DNA from 3 places in the Salinivibrio sp. MA351 genome. Region 3 is predicted to be linked to each of the others. Evidence: predicted binding sites of a transcription regulator. Region 3 holds the regulator's gene; each other region holds the start of a gene.
What was found. Region 3 encodes CRP, which controls carbon source genes, mostly activating them, when cyclic AMP is high. Its sites were predicted from a motif close to TGTGANNNNNNTCACA; they were not measured.
Positions count from the first base shown of each region.

Region 1 (3,280 bases), on a different contig from region 3:
TATGGGTCATGGAAAATTCAATAGACACTTTCCACCGGTTTTTTCTGAAGAAGCCTATATTAGCAGAGCAAAGTTCCCAGAGTGGCCAAAGTAAAAATGAAACTAACAATCGACTGCACGACGGCCGATTTTTCGCCAGTGTTTGGCGGCGTTGTGGATCAAAGCACTGAGTCTATCGATGCGCCTCTGTCGACTGGCACAATTGCATCCAGGCCTCGGCGGTGCGTGAGACATAGCGCTCGCCGTGCCAGACTAACCCCAGCTGCCATTCAATCGCCGGGCTTATCGGTTTCACTAGTAATAACTCACTGTCTTCCAAGCTGGCGCTGAGGCGCTGGCACAAGGGCGCGGGTAAGAACGCCACCCCAGCACCACTTTTCACTAAGGCGGCTAAAAAATCCCACTGACTGCTACGCGCGGCAATGGTGGGCTGATAACCATGCTCTTCACAGCGGGCAATAATCCGATCGCTTAAGGTAAATTCAGCGCTATACAGATAAAACGGCTCGTCTTTGACTGCCTGCCACGTCAGGCTTTTTTGCGCACGCCACGCGGCTTGATTAGGCAGCACAGCATAGATGGGGTGAGTTTGTAAGGGTAAGCTTTGCAAGCACTCAGGCTGGGTGTCGGTGAGCATAGTGATTGCCACATCAATCTCGCCATTGATTAGCGCTTGTTCGGTGCGCCGCCCCCCGTATTCGACAATACTGAGCGCGACATTTGGGTAGCGTTGGCGGTATTCACGCAGCACATTGGCATACAGCGGCCCTATCATCGGTGGCATTCCCAATCTAAGCTGGCCGCGCGCCAATTGGTTAAGATCGTCGAGCTCGGTATTTAGCTGCTCGAACTCAGCAATAATGCTCTGCGCGCGCTGATACACCACCTCTCCAGCATCGGTTAGCCAAAACCGCCTTCCCTCTCGGTGCAACAGTGGCTGACCCACATCTTGCTCAAGGTTACGCACCATTTTACTGATTGTCGGTTGCGTCACATGCAACGACGCCGATGCGGCAGTAAAGCTCTGCTTTTCCACCAAAGCAATAAAATAGCGCAACGCACGAATATCCATAAACGGCCCTTAAAAGCTAATCGTCAATCATGCCATTTTGGCATAGTTTAAATAAAAAAAAGTCACTTTATTCACTCTCTGCCAAGACGTAAACTATGATCTATCTCACAGATTATTGGCACGCCTTCGATGCAATTGATTAAAAACGCCTTACTTACCCTACTACAAGTCTTTGTCCTTGCTGGCATTTGGTTTTTGTCTGATTGGTTGGTCACCACCTTTGCTATTCCACTACCGGCCAACCTCACCGGTATGTTGCTGTTGTTAGGCGCATTAATGTTGAAAATTGTCCGTGCCGATTGGTTGCGCCGCGGGGCAGCGTGGCTGTTAGCCGAGATGTTGCTGTTTTTTGTGCCGGCGGTGGTGGCGGTGGTCAATTACCAAGATTTATTGCTGCAAGAAGGCGGTAAGATCATGGTTGTACTGATTTTAAGTACCGCGATGGTGATTGCGTCAACCGCTTGGGTGGTCGATAAAGTGTATCGTTTTGAGGTTAAAATGGCGCGCCGCCGCAGTAACCACCACGCGCACCACCCTGATCTAAAACCGGAGTGCTAAGCCATGATGTCTGCCTTACCGACTTGGCTTCATGCCTCGCTATTGAGCATTACCTGCTTTTTAATGACCCTTGGCTTCTATTACATGAGCAAATGGCTGTATCGCCGCCACCCCTCCATTCTGGTGATGCCATTGTTGCTCGCGCCCTTGCTGATTGTCGCGGTGGTGGTTGGGTTTAAGATCCCGTATCAAGACTACATGGCGCAATCTTACTGGCTGCTTTGGCTGCTGGGCCCAGCGACCGTGGCGTTTGCGATCCCTGTGTATGATAACCGCGCGCTCATCCGCCGCCATTGGTTATCCCTGTCAATCGGTGTCACTGTGTCGGTGCTGGTCGCGATTACCAGTACTGTAGTGTTAGCGCGGGTGTTTGAGCTGTCTGAACTGCTGCAACGCAGTTTGGCGATGCGCTCAATTACTACCCCTTTTGCCGTGGAAGCCACCAAAGCGATTGGCGGACAAAGCGATCTCACCGCGCTGTTTGTGGTTCTCACTGGCGTAATTGGGATGGCAATCGGTGAAAGTATTTTGACCGTGATTGCGATTCGATCACGCTTGGGACGCGGCGCCAGTTTGGGTGCATCGGCCCACGGTGCCGGTACCGCTAAAGCGTATCAAATTGGTCACGAAGAAGGAGTAGTATCTAGCGTGGTGATGATGATTGCCGGCATGGTCACTGTGTTACTTGCACCTGTGTTAGGCCAGTTGCTTTGGTGATCCTAACCGCTTTATTGATCCTTGTATGACTTTGTACGCTATCTATTGCTATCAATAAAAAATGAGTGAGTTGATGAAAGTTTCTGCGTAGTAAGCAGGTCTTACACGGACAAACTCTGATAACGAGGCAATAATGAAACAGCGTAAGTCAATTTGGCGAGTCATCGCGTTCACAGTATTCAGTTTGCTATCGATAGCAAGTTATGCGGCGGTGAAAGATACCGCCACTACAGACCAAGGCTACCAAAAAGCGACCCTTGCCGGCGGTTGCTTTTGGTGTACAGAATCTGATCTTGAAAAGCTCGACGGCGTGATTGATGTGGTGTCTGGCTACTCAGGCGGTGAGCTTGAAAATCCAACCTATAAAGAGGTCTCGTCCGGCACCAGCGGGCATATCGAGGTAATTGATGTCACCTACGATCCCAACTTGGTGAGTTATGAGCAGGTGTTAGACCAGTTCTTCCGTCATATTGACCCCACCGATGACCAAGGCTCGTTCGTTGACCGCGGCCCGCAGTATCGCCCCGCGATCTTTTATCGATCTGAAACGCAAAAACAAATTGCTGCCGATTTTATGGCGGAAATTGACGCGTTAGGCGTGTTCATAAAGCCGCTCAAAACCGAGTTGATCCCATTCGAGAAATTCTGGCCAGCAGAAAGTTATCATCAGGATTATTATAAAAACCACAGCGTACGTTACAGCTATTATCGCTACGCATCGGGTCGCGATCAGTATCTGGACGAGATTTTTGGTGACGATCGCAAAGACAACCCGGTCACCTTGCGAGAAATGATCGATGCGCAAAAAGCGGAGGATAAGACATCAACGAATAACCGCTACTCGCGCCCCTCGGATGAAAAAATCCGCGCGATGTTGTCAGACATAGAGTACGAAGTCACCCAAGAAGATGGCACTGAACCCGCGTTCCAAAA
Region 1 covers NZ_MUFG01000017.1:70,001-73,280, forward strand. Annotated here, with positions in the region: gene BZG78_RS10240 (hypothetical protein) at 1-94, shown strand, start outside; gene BZG78_RS10245 (LysR family transcriptional regulator) at 173-1,072, opposite strand; gene BZG78_RS10250 (CidA/LrgA family protein) at 1,202-1,630, shown strand; gene BZG78_RS10255 (LrgB family protein) at 1,637-2,347, shown strand; gene msrB (peptide-methionine (R)-S-oxide reductase MsrB) at 2,481-3,280, shown strand, end outside.
Region 1: BZG78_RS10250 (CidA/LrgA family protein) is a predicted target of CRP. The motif match lies at 1,167-1,182, and genes of this name have one in related genera.

Region 2 (3,280 bases), on a different contig from region 3:
TACGCATCACCACAGGCTTATCAGGGTAACTGGCAAGAATGGCGCGATACTGTTTCACTTGTTCGTCTTCAGAGGGGAACCGGCGTAACATTAAAAAAGGGACTTCAGTGCGAAAAAGTCCTACCCCATCCACCCCTTGATTAATCGCAATTTGACTATCGGCACTAAGACCGGCATTTAAATGGACCTCAACCCGGGTGCCGTCTTGGGTTTGTCCCGGGCTGGCCAGTGCTGTCTCAAAGGTCGATTGTAAGCTGGCTTCTTCTTGAACCAATTGCTGGTATTCGTTGATCAAGGCCTCGGCAGGCTCGATCATTAATATCCCTTTGTGTCCATCGAGGATAACGGTTTTGTGGTGCAAGCGTGAGGGAGAAAAGCTGACTCCCATGATCGCAGGGATCCCCAATGCCCGCGCGAGAATGGCAGCATGAGAATTAGCCGCTCCCTGTTCGGCGACAACGCCTGCCAGTAAGGTACGAGGAATCGAAGCCAGCATACCGGCTGTCAGCTCGTGAGCCAGTAACACAACCGGTGATGAAATCGCTGGAGCACTGCCTGCCGGGGCCATCAAAAAATAGAGTAATCGCTGACCCAGTTCTTTTACATCGTCTGCGCGCGCTTTGAGATAAGGATCGTCCATTAGGGAAAAGCGTGCGGAAAAGGCCTCCACAGTTTGTCGCACGGCCCACGTCGCTTCATCGCCTTGCTGGATCCTGACCGTTATGTCTTCTCGCAACATGGGATCATTGAGCAGATGTACAAACAGATCAAAAATCGCTAATGCGTCTTTTTGTAGCTCCTTATCAAAGCGCTTACGCAAACGCCGGAACTCGGTACTTGCCTCATCAATCGCGGCGTCCAAGCGGTCGAGCTCTCGCGACACATCGAGACTGCTTGCCGGAGCAACGTCTTCTAACCTTGGTTGCGACTCGTCGCACCAAGCTTGAGCAATACCGATCCCCGGTGACGCCGGCATCCCTTCAAGTAAAATAGGCGATCGGGTACCTTGCCACCCCCCTTGCGCATCCGCATGGGCAAATACCACCGCCAACTGCGCGGCTAAGGTGACAAGAAACGACTCTTCACTTTCATCAAATTGACGCGGTTGGTGTTGCTGAACGACTAATACGCCCAGCACCTTTTTGCGATAAATAATGGGCGTACCCAAAAAAGATTGAAACGCATCTTCTCCGGTCGCTGGAAAAGGTTTAAACGCAGGATGTCGTCGTGCATAAGCGAGGTTTAAAGGCTCAGCCCGTTGACCAACCACGCCAACTAACCCGTCACCAAACGACATCGACACTTGCGCCGACGGATCGAGCCCCTGCGTTGCCATCAAATCAAAGCTTTGTTGCTCAAGGTTGGCGAGATAGACAGAGCAGCACTCGGTACGCATTGCCAAGCAGGTTTGTTGCACCAACGTATGCAGCGCCTGATCGAGATCGGCTGACACTGCAACGCTTTGCACAATATTCCTTAACTGCGTGAGCACCGAGTTTCTCCTTTACCCTCGCTTATTTTTACGTCGAGGTTTGCGTTCTTTAAAAGGCATCGCAAGCGGCGCAAACTCTTTCATTGCACGCCGATAGACTTCACGCTTAAATGCCACGACTTGACGCACAGGATACCAATAACTGACCCAACGCCAGCCATCAAATTCCGGTGTCCCGCCACGCAAAACGTTCACGTGTGACTCATCACACTCAAGCTTAAGCAAAAACCATTTTTGCTTTTGCCCAATACATACGGGTTTAGAATCCCACCGCACCAAGCGTTTCGGTAATTTATAACGTAACCAATGTCGACTAGTCCCCAAGATGCGCACATCTTTTTTGGTCAGCCCAACTTCTTCATACAACTCACGATACATGGCTTGCTCAGGACTTTCTCCTTCATCAATACCACCTTGTGGAAACTGCCATGAATGCTGACCATATCGACGAGCCCAGAGTACTTGACCGTGGCCGTTACAAATTACTATCCCCACATTGGGACGATAGCCATCGCCATCAATCACTGGACAACCTCAATGATAAATCTCTACTGAACCTGATTTTTTCACAAAAAGCGGCTGAGGGTAAACAAACATTGTGGATTGACCTTCTTTTTTGCGCTCTCGTCGTCATCTGAGGATAACTCACCCTCTAACAGGAAGTTATAAACATAGCAATGAGAGTTTGCGCACATTTATTCACGCTTTCTGTGGATAGATTTGTGAAGAAGCCTAGAAAAAGTGCATTAAAGCTTCAGGTATCGATCATCTAACGGAAGGAAATATTGTCATACAAATAAAATAAGACCTTAAATTCATAAACTTAAAAGTAATTCGTTAAGAGAGGATCCTTGATAAGATCCGACGATCATTAAATACGCACAGATCGCTCAAAGATCCACCAGTTAGTGAATTATCCACATCGATAGCTCAAAAAAACGACAGATCAGCTCTTTTATCCATTTTTCTCTGATTTTTATTACTGTATATATGATCATGCGCCTTATTTTACACGCATAAAATGATACCCATGTGGATAACTAAAGGACAGTCATGACATTCTCTCCCCAAGGATCCACTTGCAGCACTGATGACAGTTCTCGATAATGCACGACCGTTATGCCCATAAACAGGATCGAGCCACTGTGATACATCCTCCTGAGTCTGAACAGATACTGATGGACCGAGCACTAGAGCTTGCAGGTCTGACGCTGGGTGAAGTGAGCCAATCACTAGCGATAAGCTGTCCGGAAACACTCTCTCGGGAAAAAGGCTGGATCGGTATGTTACTCGAGACCTGTTTAGGTGCCAATGCGGGGAGTAAGCCTGAACAAGACTTCGCACATTTGGGGATTGAGCTAAAAACCATTCCCGTCAACCAAAACGGTAAGCCTCTAGAAACAACCTTTGTCTGTGTCGCACCACTCACTGGGATTGCGGGGGTGCGTTGGGAAACCAGCCATGTAAGACAAAAACTATCACGCGTGTTATGGGTCCCCGTGGAAGGCGAGCGTGATATTCCCGTGGCGAAGCGACGGATAGGGACTCCCCTGCTGTGGTCTCCTAGCTCAGAAGAAGACGCATGCTTACGCGCCGACTGGGAAGAATTAATGGATTGGGTGGCATTGGGACGCGTGACCGAAATCACGGCACGTCAAGGCCAATACTTACAATTGCGGCCCAAGGCTGCTAATGGCAGCGTACTCACCGACGCCTTTGGGCCTCATGGCGAGCCAATTCGAACGCTACCACGTGGGTTTTATTTACGGACACAATTTACCCACCAGA
Region 2 covers NZ_MUFG01000023.1:42,005-45,284, forward strand. Annotated here, with positions in the region: gene ptsP (phosphoenolpyruvate--protein phosphotransferase) at 1-1,492, opposite strand, end outside; gene rppH (RNA pyrophosphohydrolase) at 1,505-2,017, opposite strand; gene mutH (DNA mismatch repair endonuclease MutH) at 2,641-3,280, shown strand, end outside.
Region 2: rppH (RNA pyrophosphohydrolase) is a predicted target of CRP. The motif match lies at 2,171-2,186, and genes of this name have one in related genera.

Region 3 (3,280 bases):
TGCGGTGATTTCTCCAGGGATTTTAGATGTGAGTGGCATTCAAGCGTTACCCGACGAAGAGTATTTCGGTCCGCTACTACAAGTGCAGCGCTATCAGGATATGGCTGATGCGATCACGAAGGCGAATGATACCCGCTATGGTTTGTCGGCAGGCCTTATCAGTGAAGACGAGGGCGAATGGCAATACTTCCTCGATCATATTCGCGCAGGGATTGTGAATCGTAATCGTCAGTTGACAGGGGCAAGCGGTGATGCGCCATTTGGCGGGCCAGGTGCGTCGGGTAATTTACGTCCAAGCGCTTACTATGCCGCCGATTATTGCGCTTATCCCATGGCATCAATGGAAGGGGATCAGGTGGTACTGCCTGAGACGTTCGCCCCCGGTATTCCGACTCAACAAGATTAAGGAGACCAACATGGACAGTGGCCAAGCGTTATTCGATAAATTATGGCAAGACTATATTAACCGTCTTTGCCCATCGGCACATCAGGTACATGCCTTGCTCGAAGAAGGGCAGCCTTTAATCAATGATCATATTGCCTTGCGGACATTTGGTTTGCCCAAGGTTGGGCTTGAGGTCTTGGCGCGCCCCTTCCTGGCGCTAGGCTATCAGCAAAAAGGGGACTATACCTTTGAAGCGAAAAAGCTCAATGCCTGCCATTTCGAGCACCCCGATCCTTTGATGCCGAAAGTGTTTATCAGTGAATTGATGGTCGAGCAATGCTCGCCTGCGCTGCAAGCCATTGTTCACAAGCTGGTGGCACAAGTCGATGCGTCGTCACTAACAGGGAGCGATTTTCTTCATCAGGGGCGGCTTTGGGACATCGATAGCGCCACCTATCAAGCGCTTGCTGAGGAGAGTGAATACGCGTCCTGGGTAGCCGCGCACGGTTATGGCGCGAATCATTTCACAGTGAGTGTCAATCAGTTAAAGGCTCATGATCATTGCCAATCGGTTAATCAAAAGCTGCGAGACAATGGCTTTGCAATTAACGAAGCGGGTGGGGAAGTAAAAGGGGACGCATCCGTTTATCTGGAGCAATCCTCCACCATGGCTGACCGTGTCCCTGTTGTTTTCTCTGATGGCACGCAAACCATTCCAGGTGGGTTTTATGAGTTTGCTAAGCGTTATGTGTTGCCCAACGGTGAGTTGTACCAGGGGTTTGTTGCCGCTTCAGCGGATAAAATTTTTGAGAGCACGCACTAACAAATAGTGGATATAACGAGGCCTAAACGGTTAAGGAAGAGTTCGCTCTTCCTTTTTTTTGTTTTAAAAAGAAAAACCGACGCCAGGGCGTCGGTTGGGAATACAGAGAGCGCTGTGATTAGCGGGTACCGTATACCACGATGGTTTTACCATGGGCTGAAATAAGATTTTGCTCTTCCAGCATTTTAAGAATACGTCCCACGGTTTCACGCGAGCAGCCAACGATTTGGCCAATTTCTTGACGTGTGATCTTAATTTGCATGCCATCAGGGTGCGTCATGGCATCGGGTTGCTTCGCTAAATTCAACAAGGTTTGCGCAATACGGCCCGTGACGTCCAGGAAGGCAAGATCCCCCACTTTTTGGCTGGTCACTTGCAAACGGCGCGCCATTTGTGAGGACAAACGCATCAATATATCGGGGTTAACCTGGATCAGTTGGCGGAACTTTTTGAATGAGATTTCTGCCACTTCACAAGGAGACTTAGCCCGAACCCAAGCGGTACGCTCCTGATCATCTTCGAAAAGGCCTAGCTCACCGATGAAATCACCTTGGTTAAGATAAGACAGGATCATTTCCTTGCCTTCTTCATCTTTGATTAGAACGGCGACAGACCCTTTCACGATGTAATACAAGGTCTCCGCTTTTTCGCCTGCATGAATCAGCGTGCTTTTAGACGGATACTTGTGGATGTGACAATGTGAAAGGAACCACTCGAGTGTAGGGTCTGTTTGAGGTTTTCCTGGAACCATATAACTTATTTCCTCTGCATGTGTTGCCCGGCAACAACGTCCTATCTTTGTCTGAGGGGTAACCCACCAGATCTATGCACAGAATACGAAGTCTGGGCGCGGGCTACAAGCTCACTGTATGTTAACAAGAGTGTATCTTTTTTTGTTAGCAATTTCTTGATTTTGATCTAGGCCAACCGCCTAAAAATCTGGCAAAAACGTGGCTAAGATCACGGCTTGAGAAGTAATACACGATAGATGCGCTACGCCCTAGCCAATCTTGCCTTTTTCGATTAGCTGCTGAATCAATGGACGGATGATAAGTTCCATCGCAAAGCCCATCTTACCGCCTGGCACGACGAGTGTATTATGCCGTGACATAAAAGACCCCGTGATCATTTGCAGCAGATAAGGGAAGTCGACGTTTTTCATCCCTCGAAAGCGGATCACCACAAAGCTCTCATCCAACGAAGGAATGCCTTTGGCGTTCAGTGGGTTGGAGGTATCGACCGTCGGCACCCGTTGAAAGTTAATGTGAGTGCGTGAGAATTGCGGCGTAATATAATGCAAATAATCGTCCATCGACCGCACAATCGAGTCGGTGACCGCTTCGCGTGAGTGGCCCCTATCGCGGGTATCGCGGACAAACTTCTGAATCCACTCAAGGTTGACGATTGGGACCATACCAATCAATAGGTCGACATGTTGGGCGACATTGACCTCACCATCAACCACACCGCCGTGCAAGCCTTCGTAAAATAGTACGTTGGTATTGTCGGGTAAATCCTGCCATGGTGTGAAGGTCCCTGGCATTTGATTGTAGGGCACCGCTTCATCAAAGGTATGCAAGTAGCGGCGATATTTGCCTGTGCCGAGTTCACCGTACTCACGGAAAAACTGCTCTAATCGCGGAAAATCATTGGCGGTGGGGCCAAAGTAACTAATGTGCCGTCCTTGCTCACGTGCTTTACGGATCTCGACGTCCATTTCCGGTCGCGTAAAGCGATGGAAACTGTCCCCTTCTAGCCACGCCGCTTTGATGTTCATCATCTGGAACATCTTACGGAATGCTTCGGACGTGGTGGTGGTCCCTGCTCCTGAAGAGCCGGTGACCGCGATGATTGGATGTTTAGCCGACATGACGCGCCCTGTCATTCAGTCTGAATGTGTATCGCTGTTTATTGCGTACAGCGATGCTAAGATCTGAGTGCTTCTTTACGACGAATATCCACTGTCTCGTGCAACTCAGAATACACAATCACGGCGTCGCCGGATTGCAGTTGTTGGCGAACATCCGCCACTTTTTGTGCAAAGCTGACTTCCTGCTCACCATAATCGGTTC
Region 3 covers NZ_MUFG01000003.1:31,213-34,492, reverse strand. Annotated here, with positions in the region: gene astD (succinylglutamate-semialdehyde dehydrogenase) at 1-406, shown strand, start outside; gene BZG78_RS02660 (DUF1338 domain-containing protein) at 417-1,208, shown strand; gene crp (cAMP-activated global transcriptional regulator CRP) at 1,327-1,959, opposite strand; gene BZG78_RS02650 (phosphoribulokinase) at 2,209-3,078, opposite strand; gene BZG78_RS02645 (YheU family protein) at 3,135-3,280, opposite strand, start outside.